3 regions of the Clostridium sp. 19966 genome follow, and region 2 is predicted to be linked to each of the others. Evidence: predicted binding sites of a transcription regulator. Region 2 holds the regulator's gene; each other region holds the start of a gene.
What was found. The regulator HrcA, encoded in region 2, represses chaperone genes, less so after heat shock. The targets are predictions, from matches to a motif close to TGTTAGCACTCNNNNNNNNNGAGTGCTAACA.
Positions count from the first base shown of each region.

Region 1: htpG (molecular chaperone HtpG) is a predicted target of HrcA. The motif match lies at 3,302-3,332, and genes of this name have one in related genera.
Region 3: groES (co-chaperone GroES) is a predicted target of HrcA. The motif match lies at 3,397-3,427, and genes of this name have one in related genera.

Region 1 is NZ_JACTOJ010000007.1:95,306-102,901, forward strand. Features, by position in the region: gene IAI10_RS09145 (HD-GYP domain-containing protein) at 1-944, opposite strand, end outside; gene htpG (molecular chaperone HtpG) at 1,283-3,157, opposite strand; gene IAI10_RS09155 (DUF5680 domain-containing protein) at 3,407-4,081, opposite strand; gene IAI10_RS09160 (iron-containing alcohol dehydrogenase family protein) at 4,431-5,504, opposite strand; gene tlp (small acid-soluble spore protein Tlp) at 5,730-5,960, opposite strand; gene IAI10_RS09170 (peroxiredoxin) at 6,141-6,599, shown strand; gene IAI10_RS09175 (thioredoxin domain-containing protein) at 7,195-7,596, shown strand, end outside.
Region 2 is NZ_JACTOJ010000001.1:281,667-289,262, forward strand. Features, by position in the region: gene lepA (translation elongation factor 4) at 1-96, shown strand, start outside; gene hemW (radical SAM family heme chaperone HemW) at 110-1,228, shown strand; gene hrcA (heat-inducible transcriptional repressor HrcA) at 1,406-2,437, shown strand; gene grpE (nucleotide exchange factor GrpE) at 2,484-3,125, shown strand; gene dnaK (molecular chaperone DnaK) at 3,177-5,048, shown strand; gene dnaJ (molecular chaperone DnaJ) at 5,174-6,316, shown strand; gene prmA (50S ribosomal protein L11 methyltransferase) at 6,395-7,339, shown strand; gene IAI10_RS01285 (16S rRNA (uracil(1498)-N(3))-methyltransferase) at 7,350-7,596, shown strand, end outside.
Region 3 is NZ_JACTOJ010000002.1:93,863-101,458, forward strand. Features, by position in the region: gene IAI10_RS02285 (ATPase, T2SS/T4P/T4SS family) at 1-921, opposite strand, end outside; gene groL (chaperonin GroEL) at 1,417-3,045, opposite strand; gene groES (co-chaperone GroES) at 3,076-3,348, opposite strand; gene IAI10_RS02300 (TIGR01906 family membrane protein) at 3,655-4,332, shown strand; gene IAI10_RS02305 (VTT domain-containing protein) at 4,329-5,027, opposite strand; gene IAI10_RS02310 (DNA glycosylase) at 5,306-6,208, opposite strand; gene IAI10_RS02315 (hypothetical protein) at 6,326-6,814, opposite strand; gene IAI10_RS02320 (zinc-ribbon domain-containing protein) at 7,405-7,569, shown strand.

The DNA.
Region 1 (7,596 bases), on a different contig from region 2:
TCTCCTTCTTTTTCATTATTAAGCTTAACTTTCATTCCAATGTAATAAACAGATACCTTTTCCATAAAAGTATGCATTATTTTTATATCAAACAGCTTTAATCCCTCTGAAGAAAACATTTTAAAGGCACTGAACGGAGTAGTTTTCCTCTTATATACACGATTACTTGTCATAGCATCAAATACATCTGCTATAGCAATAATCTTGGCAAAAGTAGGAATTTCTTCAGCTACCTTTCCAAAAGGATATCCAGATCCATCTGTTCTCTCATGATGCATCAATATTGACTGCTTCACATTTCTGCATATCTCATCACAATCATTAATAATATCATATCCAAAAATAGTATGTTTTTTCATCTCGTCAAATTCGCTGCTAGATAATCTTCCAGGTTTGTTTAAAATTTCGTTAGGAACTTTCATCTTTCCTATATCATGGAGCAATGCAGCTTTTATGATTTCCAAAATTTCATCCATGCTCATATTCATCCATTTTGCTGTAAGCATGCAATAAAAAGCCACATTTAAGCTGTGAGAGTAAGTGTATTCATCCGTTTCTCTAAGTGAAGTAAGGCATTGAACTATATAAGTGCTATTTTTCAAATTTTCAGATATAGATTCAGCTAATTTTCCAATTGTATCATAATCCACTTCATTTTTCGTAACCAAATCTTTAAAAATATCCCTTATAGCATTTATATACAATTTATATTGTTGTGTCAAACTAGATAATATAATACTTGAATCCTCTAAATTAAGATCTTCCTGCAAATTATATGTACATATTTTGTAAATTCCATTATCCCTAAGTTTATCAATAATGTAATTATTTAGTAAAGTATCTTTTCCTAAAAGCTTTACTCCATTAATTAAAATATCTTCCGCTATAATGTCTCCTGCTTTACAGCTAATAACTGGTTTACTTTGCTTTAGAGCTTCAATCATATGCTACACCTCTCCAAATTCAACAAATAATATCAAATTTAAATTGTTTTTATAATTATATATATTTTTATATTTAAAATGATATCATATATATTGGAAATATACTACCCATTTTTTAACTCATACAAAGAAAAATACATAAAATTGTAATATTATGTATTTTATATACTTACGCTTATATGACAACGTTGTCAATGTTTTAATATTAGCCTATACTTAAAAAAACTGGATTTCTACAATTTAAGAAACCCAGTTTTTTTAACTCAAGTAATATATTTATTTGTAATTATTTTAGAATCTGTTTTAAATCAGTGCTGATTCCCTCTTAAAACATAGCTTTATTTTATTAAGCTGCATACATCATTAGCAAATTGTACAGGGTCTTCTATAGTTAATCCCTCAATTAGTAATGCCTGATTGTATAATAAATTAGAAAGGAGCTTCAATCTATCCTTATCCTCAGCATAAGCCTGTTTAATAGAATTAAACACTTCATGACTTGTATTTATTTCAAGTATCTTATCTGCCTTGACATTATTATTATCGGGCATCATATTTAAAACTTTTTCCATTTCTACTGAAACTTCACCCTCATTAGATATACATACAGGATGGCTCTTTAATCTCTTAGAGGCTCTAACGTCTTTAACCTTGCCAGCTAAAGCTTCTTTCATGAAAGCAAATACGTCCTTATTTTCCTCTGTTTCCTTTTGACTTTCTTTTTCATCAGCCTCAAAGCCTAAATCTCCGCTGGACACGGACTTAAATTCTTTTTCCTTATATTTCATAAGCATTCTTATAGCAAATTCGTCTACATCATCTGTGAAATATAATATTTCAAAACCTTTATCCTTAACTACTTCAGTCTGAGGAAGTCTATCTATTCTTTCTACGCTTTCGCCAGAAGCATAATATATATATTTTTGATCTTCCTTCATGCGTGAAACATACTCATCAAGGCTTACCAATTTCTTTTCTGTAGAAGAATAGAACATTATAAGATCCTGTAAATCTTCTTTGTTCATTCCGAAGTCAGAATACACACCATATTTTAATTGTCTTCCAAAGCTCTTATAGAATTCTTCATATTTATCTCTTTCATCCTTAAGCATGGATAAAAGCTCGCTCTTTATCTTATCTTTTATTCTCTTAGCAATAAATTTAAGCTGTCTGTCCTGCTGAAGCATTTCTCTTGAAATATTTAAGGAAAGATCTGCAGAATCGACCAAACCTTGCACGAAGCTGAAATAATCTGGAAGTAAATCTGCACACTTCTCCATTATTAATACTCCGTTAGAATAAAGCTCTAAGCCCTTTTGAAATTCTTTTGTGTAAAAATCATAAGCAGGCTTAGCTGGTATGAATAATATAGTGTTGTAGCTTGCTAAACCTTCCACGCTGGCATGTATGGTCTTAAGAGGTTTATCGAAACCAAAATGTTTATCCATGTAGAATCTATCGTAATCTTCCTGAGTAAGCTCATTTTTGTTCTTTCTCCAGATTGGCACCATGCTGTTTAAGGTTTCATCCTCAAAATAATCCTCGTATTCCTTATCGCTGCCTTCTTTTAATTTACTCTTTTTTACTAACATCTTAATAGGATATTTTATAAAATCCGAATATTTTTTAATTAAGCTTCTAAGTTTGTATTCTTCCAAATAATCGCTATACTTCTCGTCCTCTGTATCAGCCTTCAGCTTTAGGATTATCTCAGTTCCTATTTCCTGTTTATCTAATTCCTCTATTTCATAACCTTCAGCGCCCTTAGATTGCCACTTGTAGCCTTGTGCTGAATCTATAGAACGGCTCTTTACGACAATTTCATCTGACACCATAAAGGCTGAGTAGAAGCCTACTCCGAATTGACCTATTATATCTACTCCTTCTTTTGCTTCACTTTCATTTTTAAAAGCAAAAGATCCGCTTTTAGCTATGGTTCCCAAGTTATTTTCTAATTCTTCCTTGGTCATTCCTATGCCTGTATCTGTAATAGTTACGGTTCTATCCTCTTGGTTTGCTGTTATTCTTATGTAAAAATCGTCCTTATTAAAGCTTACATTCTCATCAACTAGTGAGCGATAATAGCTCTTATCAATAGCATCACTGGCATTTGATATAAGCTCTCTCAAAAATATTTCCTTGTTAGTGTAGATTGAATTAATCATTAAATCTAAAAGTCTCTTTGATTCTGCTTGGAACTCCTTTAAAGCCATTTTACCATGTCCTTTCTTATTAAATATTTTCAAAATAAAACCACGCCCAGAATTGTAATGGCGTGGTTATTGTACTTAAATAAGCCGCTGCTACTACTTTTCTGTTCAATTAAATAGCATTATAGCAAGCATTAAGATTCTTGTTATTAGCACTCTTAACTATTGAGTGCTAACTTTATTTTATCAATTATTTTTTCTTTGTCAATATGTATTTTTAACAATTTAAGGTTTCCACACCAAAGTACAACTTTAGATGCTTCCTCCATGAAAAAAACATTCATACACCTTTATATCTGCATAATAAATTTCCTCATAGCCTTGAAACCATTCCATATCTCCAGTAACAATGCAGTGATATTTATAATCTCCATTTTCGTATATAGCCGGCCCCCTATAAGGTCTTTCTTTACTCGAAAGCTTTAAGGCTTCTTTTAGGAACTTTCCAGAAAACCCTTCTGCTACTATTCTTCCTACATAATTCATTGCCCATATTGGGTCACCCTCCTTCCAAACTGCCTCTTCTCCAGCAAACTTTTCTCCTCCTAGATAAGTATCTATATATTTAAACCTTCCCTCAGAATATTGAAAATCCTTAGATTTAGGCCTTGAACTTTCAGCTTCGTTCATTTCTCCTGCATAAGTGGCCTTCTTAGCTCTACACAAAAATTCCAGCATGGCATCATCTATTTTATTAATTGATTCTGCTTTATTTTCTTCACATTTCTTTTGAAAATCCTTTAACAAATTATCTATAGTTATATTAAAAAGCTTGCTGATGGAAATAATTTTATCTATTTCAGGATAGGACTGTCCGCTTTCCCACTTTGCCACAGCCTGCCTGGATACTCCTAATTTTTCTGCTAAATCCTCCTGTGAAAATCCTTTATCTTTTCGTAGCTTCTGTAATTTTTCCTGAAAACTCATTTAAATCACCTCTGCTTAAAGTATACCAATATATATTTGCTGTTTCTATAAAGCAAAATTTGCAAATTTGACAACCTAGAGTTGCAATAAAAAACTGCTACAGAACTACTCCAAAAACATTGAAGCTGTAGCGAAATTACGTCAATTATAAGCATATCTGTAGATAAAACGGTAGAAAAAGGAAACTAGCTATCTTGATATCGCGATAGCTAGTTATATAGATAAGTAAAAATAAAGGTAAAAAAAATCGACTCACAAAGAGACGATTTCCTCAATAACTATTAATTTTTACCTCTTGCTTCTTAATTGGATAGAATAAATAATCTCTTTGCGACAGCTCCTTGCAACGCTATAAAGTATATTCCTCCAATTTTAAAATTGAAGCTTCTATCATTTCATAAGTAATTTTATAAGGCACATGAACTATATCTCCAGTTTCAAGGGCTTTATTAATTACTATAGGCAATTCATCCTCATTTACCTCTAAATCTGATAGCTTAGTAGGAAGTCCAACTCTTTTGCTAAACTCATATACTTTTTTTAATTCATCAAACTGTTTATCACACAGAAGCATAACTAAAACTCCATAAGAAACAACTTCTCCATGCAAATGATTTTTTTCAATCTGCTTTAACTGAGTCATACCATAGTATATCGAATGTGCTAAGCAGCTGTTGTAATCATTTATAACAAGATTTGATACAAGTCCTGTACTTATTATGATGTCTAGCGCTACCTGCTCTAACTCATAGCTGGCAACCTTATTTTCACAATCCTTCAGAGCTTGTTCACCATTTTTCAATAAAGGTTCGGTGCATATTCTGCTTATTTGAACTCCAAGAGCATTAAAATGCTCAAGCTCATCATTTCTAGAAGAAAAGGTACATTCATATTGTTTGCTTAAGGCATCCCCAATGCCAGCCCACAAAAATACCTTAGGTGCTTCTGCAATTATTTCAGTACATATGAAAGCATGATTAGCAGGTTTCTTTGGAAAATATAATTCCTTGAATACTCCTTCGCTGTCATACATAACACACACTGATGTACAGGCAGCACAATTAGATGCTATGGTAGGAAAGGTAAATATAGGCTTACCCAATTGATCAGCTAGTACCTTACAGGTATCTAATGCTCTTCCTCCGCCTACAGCAAAAATCATGTCTGCTTCAAGTACTACAGAATTGTTTTTTAGAAGTTCCACATTTTCATAGGAAGAATCTCCTCCATACCATAAGCTGTCGATTATCTCTAATGAAGTACCTAAAATTGATTCCTGAAGCTTCAGCTTTGCCTTTTCTAAAGCTGTTTTTCCTCCTATGACAACTATCTTTTTTCCAAAGTTAACACAAATTTTTTTGACTTCATCATAAGCATCTGTACCGACTGTATAACTTGGCAAAAAAACACTATAATTCCCCATATTAGCCCCTCTTTCGTTACTTAATATTACCATTCTAACATAATTGCGAATTTAATACCAATATTATCACAAAAATAAAAAATGCATATAAAATTCAAAGAATTTATACGCATTTTTTAATAAAGCTATATTTTAAAGTGATGTTGATATAGATTTATAATCGTTAAGAACCTGTAAGGATAATATCAACATTTTAAAACATATCCTCTCCAGCTAAGCGGAGCTTTAACATTTATATCCTCTTTTTTTAGCTATTGCTTCATCTTTTATTTCTACTCGCATTCCATCCAAAGCTTCTTGTCTTCTATCATTTTTTTCTTCTAAATCCTGTCTTGTTTTAGCATCATCTGTTTTTTCTATCATTTCATCTGTTAAATGAATATTTTCTATAGTATTACTTATGTTTCTTTGAATTCTATCCACATTGTCCCGTCTATCATCTGGTTTGCTTTTCATGAATCCACATCTCCTTCGTAAAAATTATTAAAGGTGTCTTCCTTTATTTCTTATTATGTTCAACAGTTTTTCTGATTATGCTTTTCTGTTTTTTCATAAATCAAATTTTTTTAAGCATATTGATAAATAATAATTATTATTATATAATAATTATAGTAATATTTTAAGGCGGTGATTTATATGGAAATTAAAGAAGGCATAAAGGCTCCTAATTTCACACTAATAGGATCTGATAAAAAAGAGCATTCCCTAGAAGATTATGCAGGTAAAAAGGTTGTATTATATTTTTATCCAAAGGATAATACTCCAGGCTGTACAAAGGAAGCGCAATGCTTTATAGACAATTTTGATGATTTTAACGATTTAAATGCTGTTATTCTAGGTGTTAGCCGTGACAGCCTAAACTCTCACGATAAATTTATTGATAAATTAAATATACCTTTTGTTCTTCTTTCAGATGAAAAGGAGGAAGTATGTAATCTCTATGAGGTATTAAAAGAAAAAAATATGTATGGGAAAAAAAGTATAGGAATAGAAAGAAGTACCTTTCTAATAGATGAAACTGGCATAGTATTTAAAATATACAGAAAAGTTAAAGTAGATGGTCATATAGATGATATCCTAAGCAGGCTAAAGTAATTCTTTGAAATCTACATATAAAAAACAGAACTATTTTTTATGATAGTTCTGTTTTTTCATCTTCTCCGCTATTAAATCTAAATAGGATTTTTGCTAATTTTATACTTTTTTGCAATCGCATTTACTTATAAAATAAGTAAATGTTATATTAAGAAGTATTATTTTAAAATAATTTCAAATTTTAGTTACTTGTGAGGAGTGAAAATTATATGTTCGGATTCATCTTGATAGTTCTATATTTAGTGGTGCTGTTTTCTAGCATTAGGATATGTATAAAGCTAAAGCATACTAACTCATCTAATAGACTGTTAATAGTATTTCTACTAGCAATTATTAATATATTTATGCTTTTTACAGTAATATTCTGCAATTTATTATAATTTAAGTGCTTATGATAATTCATTATAAACTATTATTTATTTTAGCATACATACATTCAATTAAATTAGTTAATTCTAATTTAAATGGAAATACTACTAAAAATGTTGGCTATATTTTAAAAAAATGTTGATAAAGACTTTGATTGCTCTGAAACTCCAAAGATAATATCAACATTTTAAAACAGATCCAAAATATTATGAAAGAATGTGATGATATGCCTATTAAAAATAAAATGCCGAATCCATTGATTAATGAAAAAAGTCCTTATCTTCTCCAACACGCCTATAATCCTGTGAATTGGTATTCCTGGAATTACGAAGCCTTTGACAGGGCTAAATCAGAAGATAAACCTATATTTCTTTCTATAGGCTATTCCACCTGCCATTGGTGCCATGTAATGGAAAACGAAAGCTTTGAAGATAATGAAGTGGCTGATATACTAAATAAAAATTTTATAGCTATAAAAGTGGACAGAGAAGAGAGACCAGATATAGACCAAATCTATATGAACGCCTGCATAGCTCTTACAGGCAGCGGAGGCTGGCCGCTAACCATAATTATGACTCCAGAACAAAAGCCGTTTTTTGCTGCTACCTATATTCCTAAAAATAGAAGA
Region 2 (7,596 bases):
TTAGAGAAACAGAAAGAGGGTAAAAAGAGGATGAGACAGGTAGGATCTGTTGAAGTTCCTCAAGAAGCATTTATGGCGGTATTAAAAGTAGAATAAGGAGAGAGATACTATGACTGGATTATATGTTCATATTCCATTTTGTAAAAGCAAGTGTGCATATTGTGATTTCTGCTCTTACAGCAACATGGAAGAGAAAATGTTAAACTATTCACAGGCTCTCTGTAAAGAAATTATGAATTCCTGCAAAGGAGAAAAGATAGACAGTATTTTCGTAGGTGGGGGAACTCCCACCTATTTGTCTTTGGAGGGATGGAAAAATTTATCTGAAGCATTTAGCACTTTGGATATAGCAGAAGGTACAGAGTTTACTGTGGAATGCAACCCTGGCAGTGTGGATGAAGAAAAACTTAAGCTGTTTAAAAAAATTGGAGTTAACAGAATAAGTATTGGACTTCAGGCCTGGCAGAATAAAATATTAAAAGACATAGGAAGAATTCATACAATCGAAGAATTTATTGAAAGCTATAAATTAATAAGAAAATGCGGCTTTGATAATATTAATGCGGACATAATTTTTGGACTACCTAATCAGACAGTTAAGGAATTCAAAGAAACCTTGAATAATTTAACGGAACTGCAGCCTGAGCACATTTCCTGTTACAGCTTAATAGTAGAGGAAGGAACTCCTTTCTATAGGCTTAATAATGAAGGAAAGCTAAAGCTTCCTAAAGAAGATAAAGAAAGAGAAATGTATGAAGCGGCTATAAACATATTGAAAAGCAAAGGGTATAAACAATATGAAATATCAAATTTTTCAAAAGAAGGCTATGAGTGCAAGCATAATATAAAATATTGGAAGCTGCAGGATTACATAGGATGCGGCACAGCAGCTCATTCATATATTAATAAAAAAAGGTATAGAAATGAAGCTCATATAGAAAGATATATAATAGGTATAAAATCTAAAGGCAGTGCTACAGTAGAGACTATTAATAACACTAACAAGGATGATATGGAAGAATTCATGTTTATGGGACTGAGGATGCTAGAAGGGATAAGCATGAAGGAATTCAGAGGTAGATTTAAAAAAGATTTTAATGAAGTATATGGAGATATAACAAATAAATTTTGTGATCTAAATCTTATGAAGGTTAATGGAGACAAGGTGTTTTTAACTCACGATGGTATACAAGTATCCAACAGCATTATGTGCGAATATTTACTGTGATAAAAGCATTAGAAAACGTGAGATTATAAGAGATATAGCACGATAAAAGCCAATAATTACAAAAACTCATATTATATCAATTTATATGTGAAGTTGACAAAGAAATTTGTTAATGTTATTTTTAAATCGTAGTCATTAGCACTCAGCAAATGCGAGTGCTAACAAAGAGGTGATAGTATGGAAATTGATGAAAGAAAAATAAGGATACTTCAAGCCATTATCAATGACTACATTAAAACCGGAGAGCCTGTTGGGTCGAGAACTATCTCAAGAAGGTATGACATAGGACTTAGTTCAGCGACCATAAGGAATGAAATGGCAGACTTGGAGGATATGGGGTATTTAGAACATATTCATACATCTTCCGGAAGAAAGCCATCAGACAAAGGTTACCGATTATATGTCGATAAGCTAATGCAGCCTGGAGATATATCCTTGGAAGAAGAATTGCTTATTAATGGTGTGCTTATTAATGCAGCTTTGTTTGAAGTAGATAAAGTATTAAGGAAGGCTACAGTTCTGCTATCTAGACTAACTAATTTAGCCTGCGTGGTGAAGACTCCATCAGTTAAAAAGAGCTGCCTGAAAACTATACAATTGATAAGTATAGACAACAATAATCTTTTATCAGTTATTGTGACCGACAGCGGTATAATTAAAAACAACATCATAAGAATCAACAATTCTATCAGCAGTGATAAACTTCTAAAAATAAATAATATTCTAAATATAAGATTAAAAAGTTTAACTATAGAGGATATTAACTTAGAAGTTATAAATAATTTAAAGAAAGACTTGATAGGATATGATGATATATTTAATGCTATAATTCCGGTTCTTTATGAATGCCTTAATGAAGAAGACAGCTCAAATGTATTCATGGAAGGCGAAACTAATATTTTTCAATATCCAGAGTATAAGGATATGGAAAGAGCAAGAGAATTTTTAAGCTTTATTAATGATAAAGAATTCTTGAAGAAGCTGCTTCCTGATATGGAAGGGACTGTTGTTAGCATAGGAGAAGAAAATTATATTCCTGAGGCTAAAGATTATAGCGTTATTTCTAAAACCTATTTTATAGGAGATAAATCTTCTGGGTCCATAGGAATAATTGGCCCTACAAGAATGGACTATTCTAAGGTGATAACAATATTAAATAGAGTCATTGATACAGTAAATAAGAATTTAAATACTTATGACGATTGGTAATCACATATTGAACTGATAAGTTCATAAAATAATGGAGGTAGAGTTGATGGCAGAGAAAGATAAAATGGACGATACACTAGAGTCTAAAGAAGAATTAATACAAGAAAATGAAACTGATACTTCTAAAGAAGAAAATGAAAAAGATGCAGAAGTTTTAGAAGATATTGAATTTGAAAAAAATAATGAAGAAGATGAAGCAGAGGCTCTTGAAAAACAACTAGCGCAGCTAAAAGAAGATAATTCTAAGCTTAAAAGTGATCTTTTTAAAGCAACTAATGAATTTGAAGCATTAAAAGATAGACTTTTAAGAACTAATGCTGAATATGATAATTTTAGAAAAAGAACTGCCAAGGAAAAAGAAGAAATATATAACGATGCTTGTGCAGAGGTAATAGCAGCTGTTTTGCCAGTCTTAGATAGTCTTGAAAGGGCAGCAACTGTAGAATCAAGCTTAGAAGATTTGAAAAAGGGTATTGAAATGACAGTTAGACAATTTAATAATGCTTTTGAAAAATTAAAAGTTGAAGAAATTCCTTCAGAGGGAGAATTTGATCCCAATCTTCACAACGCAGTCATGCACATCGAAGATGAAAATTTCGGAAAGAATTCCATCGCTGAGGTCTTTCAAAAAGGCTATAAAAAAGACGAAAAAATTATCAGATATAGCATGGTTAAAGTGGCTAATTAACATTTTTAGAAAATAGAACATTGTTTTTGTAAATATAAGGAGGTAAATCAAATGGGAAAAATAATAGGTATTGACTTAGGAACAACAAATTCATGTGTAGCTGTTATGGAAGGAGGAGAACCAGTAGTTATCGCTAATTCAGAAGGTGCAAGAACTACTCCTTCAGTAGTATCCTTCCAGGCAGGTGGAGAAAGACTAGTAGGTCAGGTTGCTAAAAGACAGGCAATAACAAATCCTGATAAAACAATAATTTCTATAAAGAGACACATGGGAACTAATCATAAGGTAGATATAGATGGAAAAGAGTACACTCCACAGGAAATATCAGCAATGATACTTCAGAAAATAAAAGCTGATGCTGAAGCTTACCTTGGAGAAACTGTTACAGAAGCAGTTATCACAGTTCCAGCATATTTTAATGACAGCCAGAGACAGGCAACTAAGGATGCAGGAAAAATAGCTGGTCTTGATGTAAAAAGAATAATAAACGAGCCAACAGCAGCATCTCTTGCCTATGGTCTTGACAAGACAGATTCAAACCATAAGATATTAGTTTACGACCTTGGTGGTGGTACTTTCGATGTATCCATACTTGAACTTGGAGATGGAGTTTTCGAAGTTAAATCAACAAATGGTAATACTCGTCTTGGTGGAGATGACTTCGACCAGAAGGTAATGGACTATATAGCTGAAACCTTTAAGAGTGAAAATGGTATTGATTTAAGAAATGATAAAATGGCTCTTCAAAGATTAAAGGAAGCTGCAGAAAAAGCTAAAATAGAGCTTTCATCTTCAATGCAGACTAACATAAACTTGCCATTTATTACAGCGGATGCAACAGGTCCAAAGCATATAGACATGAACCTTACAAGAGCTAAATTCAATGAATTAACTCATGATTTAGTACAGTCAACAATAGAGCCAATGAGAAAAGCTCTTGAAGATGCTAAGCTAAGCATTAATGAAGTTGATAAGGTAATACTTGTTGGTGGATCTACAAGAATACCAGCAGTTGTAGATGCAGTTAAAAGCTTCACAGGAAAGGATCCATCAAAGGGAGTTAACCCTGATGAATGTGTTGCTGTAGGAGCAGCAATTCAGGCAGGTGTTCTTACTGGTGATGTTAAGGATATATTGCTTCTTGACGTAACACCACTTACTCTTGGAATAGAGACTATGGGAGGAGTAGCAACTCCATTAATTCAAAGAAATACAACAATACCAACTAGAAAGAGCCAGGTGTTCACTACAGCTGCTGATAGCCAAACTTCTGTTGAAATACATGTAGTTCAAGGCGAAAGACAGATGGCAAATGATAATAAATCACTTGGACAGTTTACTCTTTCAGGTATAGCTCCAGCACCAAGAGGAATTCCTCAGATAGAAGTTACTTTTGATATAGATGCTAATGGTATAGTAAATGTTTCTGCAAAAGACAAGGGAACAGGAAAGGAAGCTAACATAACAATAACAGCTTCAACTAACCTAAGCGACAGTGAAATAGATAAGGCTGTAAAAGAAGCAGAAAGATTTGCTGAAGAGGATAAGAAACGTAAAGAATCAATAGAAGTTAAGAACAATGCAGATCAAGTATTGTATCAGACTGAAAAGACTCTTAAGGATCTTGGAGACAAAGTAAGTGCAGAAGATAAGAGCAAAATTGAAGACAAATTATCAGCTCTTAGAGCAGTAAAAGATGGAGAAGATTTAGAAGCTATAAAGAAAGCTAGCGAAGAAGTTACTCAGGAATTCTACGCTGTTTCAGCAAAGATATATCAAGCTAATGGAGGAGCAGAAGGAGCACAGGGTGCAGGCTTTGATCCTAATAACATGGGCGGAGCTAATCCAAATGCAGGAACTTCATCAAATGATGGCGGATATAATGTAGTAGATGCTGATTTCAAGGTTGACGATAACAAATAATATATAATAGCAAAAATAAATAGGGGAAAGGGCTAATTTACCCTTTCCCTATTTTAAATTTAAGTATATAATGTATGAGATTGTTTTGTGATTTATGATCAATATATGTAGGTGGTGAAATTTGGATGGCAAGCAAGGATTATTATGAAGTATTAGGGGTTTCGCGTGATGCCAGCGATGATGATATAAAAAAGGCTTTTAGAAAATTGGCTATCAAATATCATCCAGATAAAAATAAAGGTGATAAGGAAGCAGAAGACAAATTTAAGGAAATAAATGAAGCCTATCAGATACTTTCTGATCCAGAAAAAAAATCAAGATATGATCAATATGGAACAGCAGATTTCCAGGGTGGTTTTGACGGTGGCTTCAATGGAGGCGGCTTTGACTTTTCCGAAATGGGTGGTTTTGGAGATATATTTGATTCCTTCTTTGGAGGTGGATTTTCAGGAGGAGGAGGAAGAAGAAGTAAGAATGCTCCTGAAAGAGGTGCTGACCTTGAAGTTCAATTAATTTTAACTTTTGAAGAGGCTGTTTTTGGAGCAAAGAAAGAAATAAATGTGACAAGACGTGAGAATTGTGAACACTGCGGCGGCTCAGGGGCAAAGGCAGGCACATCTCCTAAAACCTGTGATAAATGCGGTGGAACAGGTCAGGTTAGAACTCAGAGAAATACTCCGCTTGGAAGCTTTGTAAGTATGAGCACTTGTGATAAATGCGGAGGTAAGGGTAAGATAATTACTGATCCTTGTACTCATTGTCATGGAACTGGAAAGGAAAGAAAAAATAGAACCATAACAGTTAATGTACCTGCAGGTGTAGATACTGGAAATGTTATTCCTTTAAGAGGACAAGGAGAGCATGGTGCCAATGGTGGGCCAGCAGGAGATTTATATATAAATCTTAAGGTTTCTAATCATCAGTTATTTAAGAGAAAAGGCTTTGATATACACATAGATGCGCACATAAGCTTTGGTCAGGCGGTTTTTGGTACTGAACTAAAAGTTCCTACAGTAGATGGGGATGTAAAATATTCCGTTCCAGCTGGAACTCAATCAGGTACTATTTTCAGACTTAAGGGCAAAGGGGTACAGAGAGTTAATTCTGCAGGTAAAGGTGACGAATACGTTAATGTAGTTGTAGATATACCAAAGACTCTCAATGAGAAGCAGAAGGAAGCCTTGAAAAATTACATGGAGCTTTTTGGTGAAGAAGTTATCGATGATAAAAAGGGCGGTTCTTTTATGGGAAAAATATTTGGTAAATAGATGGAAACTTCGTCTGTATATCGGGCGAAGTTTTTCCGTATTGCTATGTTTATTATTAATTTACGAAAGGATGATAAAATGAGCGGCACATGGTACGAAGTTAAGATTATTACTAAAAGCGAAGCTATAGAGCCTATATCGGGCATATTTTATGGTATGGATGTAAAAGGTGTAGCTATTGAGGATCCAAATGATATACTTCAAAGGGAACAGGGACCTCTTACCTGGGATTTTGCAGATATAAACATTCTAGAGTATAAAGGAAAAGCAGCTGTAGTAAAGGGATATTTTAATGACACTGAAAATGGAGCTGAGCTTGAAAGCTATGTAAAAAGCAAGCTTGAAGAATTAAAGGACATGGGAATAGATATAGGTGAAGGCACAGTTTATTGCCAGCTAGTAAAAGAAGAGGACTGGGCAAACAATTGGAAGAAATATTATAAGCCTACTAAAATAGGAGATAAGATAATTATAAAGCCTTTATGGGAAGAATATGAAGCTAAAAATGGAGAAATGGTAGTAGTACTTGATCCGGGCATGGCTTTTGGAACTGGAACTCATGAGACTACAAGAATGTGCATATTATCCTTAGAAAAGCATGTAAAAAAAGACAGTGAAGTTTTCGATATAGGAACAGGTTCTGGAATACTTGCTATAACTGCAGCAAAATTAGGTGCTAAAAATGTTGTAGGTGTGGATTTAGACCCTGTAGCAGTAGACTCTGCAAAGGAAAATGTAGAGTACAATAATCTTGACAATATAGAAGTGCTTTACGGAAATCTTATGGATGTGGTAGAAGGAAAAGCTGATGTGATAGTAGCTAATATAATTGCAGAAGTTATAGTAATTCTAGTGGATTCCGTAAAGAATTTTATAAAAACAGGCGGAAGATTTATTACTTCGGGTATAATTAAGGATAGAAAAGACATGGTAGTTAATAAACTATTAGCGGAAGGCTTTGAAGTAGAGGAAATAATGAATGATGGTGAGTGGCTCTGCATAACTGCTGTGTATAATAAATAGGAGTGAAAATATGCATAAGTTTTTTGTGACACCTGACAGTATAAACGAATCAAAAGCAACTATAACTGGGGATGATGTTAAACATATATATAAAGTTATCAGACTTAAGGCTGGAGACAAAATAGTAATCAATGATACTCGAGGAAATGAGTACTTAGGAAGCATAGAAAATGTAAATAAAGCAGCGGTAGATATTTCTATATTAGAAAAAGTTCAGGATAGCAGTGAAAGCCCAATTAAAATAACTCTTTTTCAGG
Region 3 (7,596 bases), on a different contig from region 2:
CAGCTGCTTTAATTCATATTCATTCATGCCTAAATTTTCTATGCCTATTTTATAGTTATCACGGCTTAAAATTCTTATTACTATCTTTTCCCCAAACACTGTAGGCAATATGGATACTCTGAGATCTACATCCGCATTTTCCTGCCTCATCAATATTCTTCCGTCCTGAGGCGCACGTTTTTCTGCTATATTAAGATTAGCTAATATTTTTATTCTAGTAACCAATGCCGCTAAGGAATCCACTGATAAACTGGATATCTGCTGAAGCTGACCGTCGATTCTGTATCTTATTCTTACGGATTTTTCAAAAGGTTCTATATGTATATCACTGGCCCTAGCTTCTATGGCATTTTTTATTAAATAATCCACCATTTTTACCACCGGTGCATTTTTAATATCATCAAAGGTTACTTCTTCCTGAGCTTGGGACTTGTTATCCTCCTGGCTTTCCTTTGAAAGTTCAGCTGCTGCCTTAAGAACTTGTTCATTGGAATACTGCCTTTCTATATTTTTTCTGATATCTTCTTTCTTGGCTATGAAGGTTTCAACCTCAAAGCCTGTGGATATGGAAACATCATCTATAGCAAATATATTTAATGGATCCCACATGGCTATCTGTATGGTATTTTCATTAAAACCAAAAGGAATTAAGTCATGTTTTGTACATATACTCTGAGGAAGAGATTTTATCGCCATTTTATCTATGCTTGTAGAATTCAAATCCACTCTTTTTATTCCTGTTTGCGTTTCAATAGTACTGATTATATCCTCTTCTGTGACAAGTCCATCATCTATTAGGAGCTCTCCAAGCTTCTTACCTAAGGTCTTTTGCCTCGATAAAGCATCTTGGAGCTGTTTCATATTAATTTTGCCTGATTGTACAAGTAAATCCCCTAACCTTCTTTTCACTATTCTCTCCATTAAAATTCCCCTTAAAAGAAATTTGACAAAAAATATATATAATTTTTAATAAAATTCACTATTTTTTCATTTATGCTTCCTTGCTACTATAAGTATATTAAGTTAAATTTAAATTATCAAGTAATAAATTAAGCCTTTTTTTTACAATAAATTTACAATCGAATTTTTAATGTTTTTTTATTTATTTTTGTATAATGGTACTCAATTTCTAATTTAACCCCATTTTTCATTAGTTTTTATTAATTATTCAGCAGAGAACTTTTTTTAATTTTAATAAATTTCATATAAAGTATAGTTTAAGTTACCGTTTACCAAAGACCTTTGCAGCCTTTTTTATGCTTTATATATTCGACATGATTTTTATTTATTAATTTTTTGTAAACATAGCCTTCCTAACTGAAGCTCCCTTGAAACCAGTGCAAAAATCAATATTGATTTAAAACAAAGCAAAAAGCGTCAGCGAATAATTCGCTGACGCTTTATTTTTGATTTATTTTAGTACATTCCGTCCATTCCCATTCCGCCTGCACCTGGCATTGGAGCTGGGTTCTTTTCTGGAATATCTGCAACTACTGCTTCAGTTGTAAGGAATGTAGAAGCAACTGATGCTGCATTTTGAAGAGCACTTCTTGTAACCTTAGTTGGGTCAACAATTCCTGTCTTTATCATGTTTACATACTTTTCATTTAAAGCATCGAAGCCTATTCCAGCTTCGCTGTTCTTAACTTTTTCTATAACTACTGAGCCTTCAAGTCCTGCATTATCAACTATCTGTCTCAATGGTTCCTCTAAAGCTCTTGTAATTATGTTTACACCAAGCTGAGCATCTGATGTATTAGCAGTAACCTTAGCAACTTCATTGATTACTGTTACATAAGCAGTACCACCACCAGGTACTATACCTTCTTCTACAGCTGCTTTTGTAGCTGCTAGAGCATCTTCTATTCTAAGCTTTCTTTCCTTTAGCTCAGTTTCAGTAGCAGCACCAACTTTTATAACTGCAACTCCACCAGCAAGCTTAGCAAGTCTCTCCTGAAGCTTTTCTCTATCAAAATCTGAAGTAGTTTCTTCTATCTGTCTTCTTATCTGACCTACTCTATCCTTAATAGCAGCTGAATCGCCTTTTCCGTTTACTACTGTAGTATTTTCTTTAGTAACCTTTACGCTTTCAGCAGTACCAAGCATATCTAAAGTAGCTTCCTTAAGATCTCTTCCAAGTTCCTCTGATATAACTTCTCCGCCTGTAAGGATTGCTATATCCTGAAGCATTTCTTTTCTTCTATCACCGAAGCCAGGAGCTTTAACAGCAACACATGTGAAGGTTCCTCTTAGCTTATTAACAACTAGAGTTGCCATTGCTTCCCCTTCAACATCTTCAGCTATGATAAGTAATTTCTTACCCTGCTGAACTACCTGCTCAAGTACTGGCAATATTTCCTGAATATTGGAAATTTTCTTATCTGTTATAAGTATATATGGATTATCTAAGGATGCTTCCATCTTTTCAGTATCTGTAGCCATGTATGGGCTTACATATCCTCTATCGAACTGCATACCTTCAACTACATCAAGTTCAGTTCCTATGGATTTTGATTCTTCAACAGTTATAACACCTTCGTTGCCAACCTTCTCCATAGCATCTGCTATAAGCTTACCGATTTCTTCATCAGCAGCTGATATTGCTGCAACTCTAGCGATATCTTCTTTTCCATCAACTGGCTTTGATATCTTCTTTATTTCTTCAACAGCCTTTTCTACTGCTAATTTTATACCTGTTCTTATTAGCATTGGATTTGCTCCAGCTGTTACATTCTTTAATCCTTCTCTTATTATTGCCTGCGCAAGAAGTGTTGCTGTAGTTGTTCCATCTCCTGCTACATCATTAGTCTTTGTAGCAACTTCTTTAACAAGCTGAGCTCCCATATTTTCATATGGATCTTCTAGCTCTATTTCTCTTGCTATAGAAACACCATCGTTTGTTATTAGTGGTGCACCGAATTTCTTATCGAGAACTACATTTCTTCCCTTAGGTCCTAAAGTAACCTTTACAGTGTCAGCAAGTACGTCAACACCTTTTTGCATCTTTCTTCTAGCTTCTTCACCTAATAAAATGCTTTTAGCCATTATAAATCCCTCCTACTTATCATCTAAATATTACTCAACTATCGCTAATATATCTTCTTGTTTTACTATAGTGTATTCATCAGCACCAAGCTTAACCTCAGTTCCAGAATACTTGGAGATTATAACCTTGTCTCCAACCTTAACTTCCATTTTAACTTCTTCAGTTCCAGGACCTACTGCTACTACTTCAGCTTCCTGTGGTTTCTCCTTAGCAGCTCCAGGAAGAACGATACCGCTCTTTGTAGTTTCCTCTGCCTCTAATTTCTTTAGTACTACCCTGTCACCAAGTGGTCTAATACTCATATAAACCCCTCCTGTTAAAATTATAATAAAATATATTTAAACTCATTTTGTTAGCACTCATTAATCTTGAGTGCTAATACAATATTATAATAATTAAACTCACATTTTTAATCAAACTTAATAAACAGAATATTTCTCATGATAAACAGGCAATTTCTCTATTTATCTGAAATAAGCTTTCATTTATACATTATTTCTATTATTTTCTTTTTTTATTAGCAATTCATGTTAATCTTGTGTTTACAAGCCTTATGCTATAAAATTAAATTATTGAACTGTAAAATTAATTAACACCGAGGTGATAAAATGTACGAACTTACTCAAGGATACACCAAGAGCTCTCCTGTGAACATTTTTTTTAAATTTGCCACTCCCATATTCTTGGTCATATTATTTATATCTCTAGCTGCCAAAATAACTCTAAACGCAAAGTTCTTGTATTATTATGATATCGATCATCTAAATATAGCCCAATCTGTTCAGATGGATAAAGCTACAATAATAAAAAATTATGATCTTCTCATTAAATATACGGATGTTTCTTCCATAAAAGAACTTAAGCTTCCTGATTTTACCTTTTCAAAGTCAGGCTTAGATCATTTCAAAGATGTCAAAAACATATTTGAAAAATTAGATTACGCCATAATAGTTTCCCTTATACTAAGCATAATAGGTGCAGCTGTGTGTATTAAAAATAATTATGTGAAATTCTTAAAGCACGGATCCTTGGTGCTTATATTGCTTCCTATATTATTAGCAATTCCTTTTATGTTAAATTTTAATTCCAGCTTTATAATTTTTCATAAGCTGCTTTTCACTAATGATGAATGGGAATTTAATCCTGACACCGATCCTATAATTAATATTTTACCAGAGAACTTTTTTATGCACTGTGCATTTTTATTGCTTGGAATTCTTGTTATATTTAGCATTCTTCAATTCATTTTATATAAAATCTTAAGTAAAAAAGCAGCTGACTACTAATACTCTCTGTCAGCAGACTTTTTATTTTTAAACAGATATATTACAGAAATACATATTGTTACTATAAGTGCCAGCAATATGTATTTCTTTAATGCTACTATGCTCTCTCCCAAATATGCAGATATTATTATTCCCGGAGTTCTTCCCAGGGTAGAGAATATTATGTAATCCCTAAAATTAATTTTGGCTGAGCCCAATATATAGGTTACAACCTCTTTGGGTATCACAGGGATAAAATAAATCAAAAATATCCATGCCCATTGGTTTTTAATTTCTAATTCATTTATCTTATCTATTTTTTCAAGAAAGCTTTTATCCACCTTTTTCTCCAAAGGCCTCATAATCCATTTTAAATCAAATCTCCTAGCCGCAAAGAATATAATCCCTCCTCCTGCACTTATTCCTATAAGAGATATCACTGTGCCCCAGAAGGCACCATATATATAGCCTGCGCCTATCTGCAAAAGCTCACCGGGGATAATAAACACTATGGATTGAAGCAATTGAAGGCTTATGAATAGCAGCACTCCCCATCCCCCTAAGTCTCCAAGACTTAGGATATACTTCATGGGATCTTTTATTATGTAATAATAGCTGTGAAACATTTGGCTTATGCACCAAATGCTTGCTAGGGACACTGTAAGTAAAATCAATGTTATTTTATTAAGCAGCAAAACCTTGATATATCTGTTCATAAAATCAACCTCTCTTTTACCACTTTGAAAGCTGGTGTTTTACAATATTATTATTTGTTTTAATTTGCAAAATATGTTGAAATTGCAAAAAATAATTACTGCCGCCTTAAATTTAAGGCGGCAGTAATCGTCCATGTTTATTATTATATATATTTATTTTGATAAACTTGCTATAGAAACTAATATTGTAAATTTACAAGTTAAATAATACAGACTTATAAATCACCAATCGAAGCTCTATATACATTATAACAGATTATAATATAAAATGAAACAGTTTAGTCAACTTTTATATTATTTTCTCTTGCATAGTAGAAAAGATATTGCTGGGCGAAGCCTGCATCTTTCCCAAATTTGTTTCTAGCAAAGTCTCTTATCTTTTTCAAAGAAACATCTGGTGCTACGTAAAAATGCATCATAGCCCTTTTAACCCACACATCTACAGGGAATGCTGAGTATTTCTGCATAGAAAAAAGCATTATGCAGTCTGCTACCTTAGGCCCTATGCCTGAAAATTTTTGAAGTGCTTCATGGCATCCATCATCCTCTAGAGCTTTTATCTTATTCACATCATATTCTTCAAAGTCCACAATTTTTTTACTGTTATATATCTTTTCTACTGTATCTTTAATATATTTTGCTCTAAAGCCAACTCCGCAATTTTCAAATTCATTTACTTCTCTAGAAGCTAAATCTTCAACCTTAGGAAAGGCATAGTATTCTTTACCTTTATATTCTAGCTTTTTTCCCCAATTTCTACTTATATTTTCTATTTCTTTTTTTATCATTGGTATTCTATTATTAGCAGATATTATAAAGGATATTACAAGCTCAAAAGGATCTTGCTTCAAAAGCCTAATTCCGTGTCCAAATTCAACAGATTGATGCAGGATTTCGTCTTTTTTTAATCTTTCCTTTATGGCAGTATAGTCAGTCTTTAAATCAAAATATTCTTCCCATATGTTGTAGAAATCTTTCTTGGTTGAATTATGTATTATTATATCATTACCGCTTTTTTCTACCTCTATGACTCTTTCAAAGGCAACTCCTATATATGTATTTTCATCTACTTTATTCCATCTAAAACATTGACCACAATCAAATACATGAGGCAGTTCAAAGTTTTTTACTTCCTTGACTATTACGCAGGAGTCCTTCTCCTCTATACCTTTGTAATCCATATTAACACTTCCTTATTTTTATATTGTAAGTATATCTTTTATACTGAATTTTATTATAACTTTTTAATCAAAAAATAAAAAGACCTTAGATATAATTATATCTAAGATCCTATTTCATTATTTATTATTAGCTCTTGAAAGCATCCCTTTTACTATAGTTATATATGTTTCTGAAACTTCAGGACAAACTGACAAAATATTATCTACTATATAATCTATATTGCTATCCGTAATCTTTTTAAAATTTTTATCCTCATAAACAATTTTTCCATCATCGCCTAATGAATTATAGATATCCTCTACCTTAGGAGCTGTCATACAGTTTTCATCTTCCATGCAGCTGCCTGAAAAATAAAATTCTTCTTCGATTATTGCAAATTCTCCGTACATGTACTCTTTTTTATCAGATTCAGAGGATGAAGAATCATACTTTAAGTGTTCTACATGCTTTAAGTCAAATATATTATCTGACTGCTTTCTTACCAGCACGCACCTTATTTCTAATTCCATAAGTCTTTCCTTTATATGCTCAGAAAGTTTGTCGCCATTATCCGATATAAACATCTTAACTGATATAGTTGTCTTTCTACTGCGATTAATTTTCAATATAAAATTCTCCTTTTCTATAATTTGAGATATTATTATGAAAATTAAACCTGTTAGAAAACCACCCAAAAAGGAGTGGTTTGATTAACCGTTCAATAAAATATCAAAAGCTTACAATCTCAGAAGCATCCTAGGATTTAACTTTTCAATACCCTAAATCATGATATATTCAACAGATATAATTTTTTAATAGTATTTACTCATATATATTATATCACAAATATTGAATTCTAGTATCAACTTTTGTAATCATCTTCAATTAGTAATTTACAAATTATAAGTAATAGGTAAAAGTGAAGAGTTAAGTTTATAAATTCGATGTAGGCGAATTTTAACCATAATTTTTTAATTATTACTTTTTAATTATTAACTTTTCTTATCTATTATCTATAAAAATTTTATATTACGAATTACAGTCACTAAAAATAAAGCTTGTATTTAATATTATGCTATGTTATACTATCTAAGTGGTAAATGAACTTTCATTTGCTGTTAAGATTTAATATGATGAACAAACATATCCTCTTTTTAGAATATAATTGTTAATCTATTATGAATATCTTAATTATTTGAAAAGGAGGAATGTTGAAATGGCAGATAAGACTTTAGTTTGCAAAGATTGCGGAAAAGAATTCGTTTTTACAGAAGGCGAGCAGGCTTTCTACAAGGAAAAAGGATTCGATAACGAACCTCAGAGATGTCCTGAGTGCAGAAAAGCTAGAAAGCAGCAGAACAACAGAGGTTTCAGAGGTTAATTCTTTGAAATTGAACCAATAGGTTTT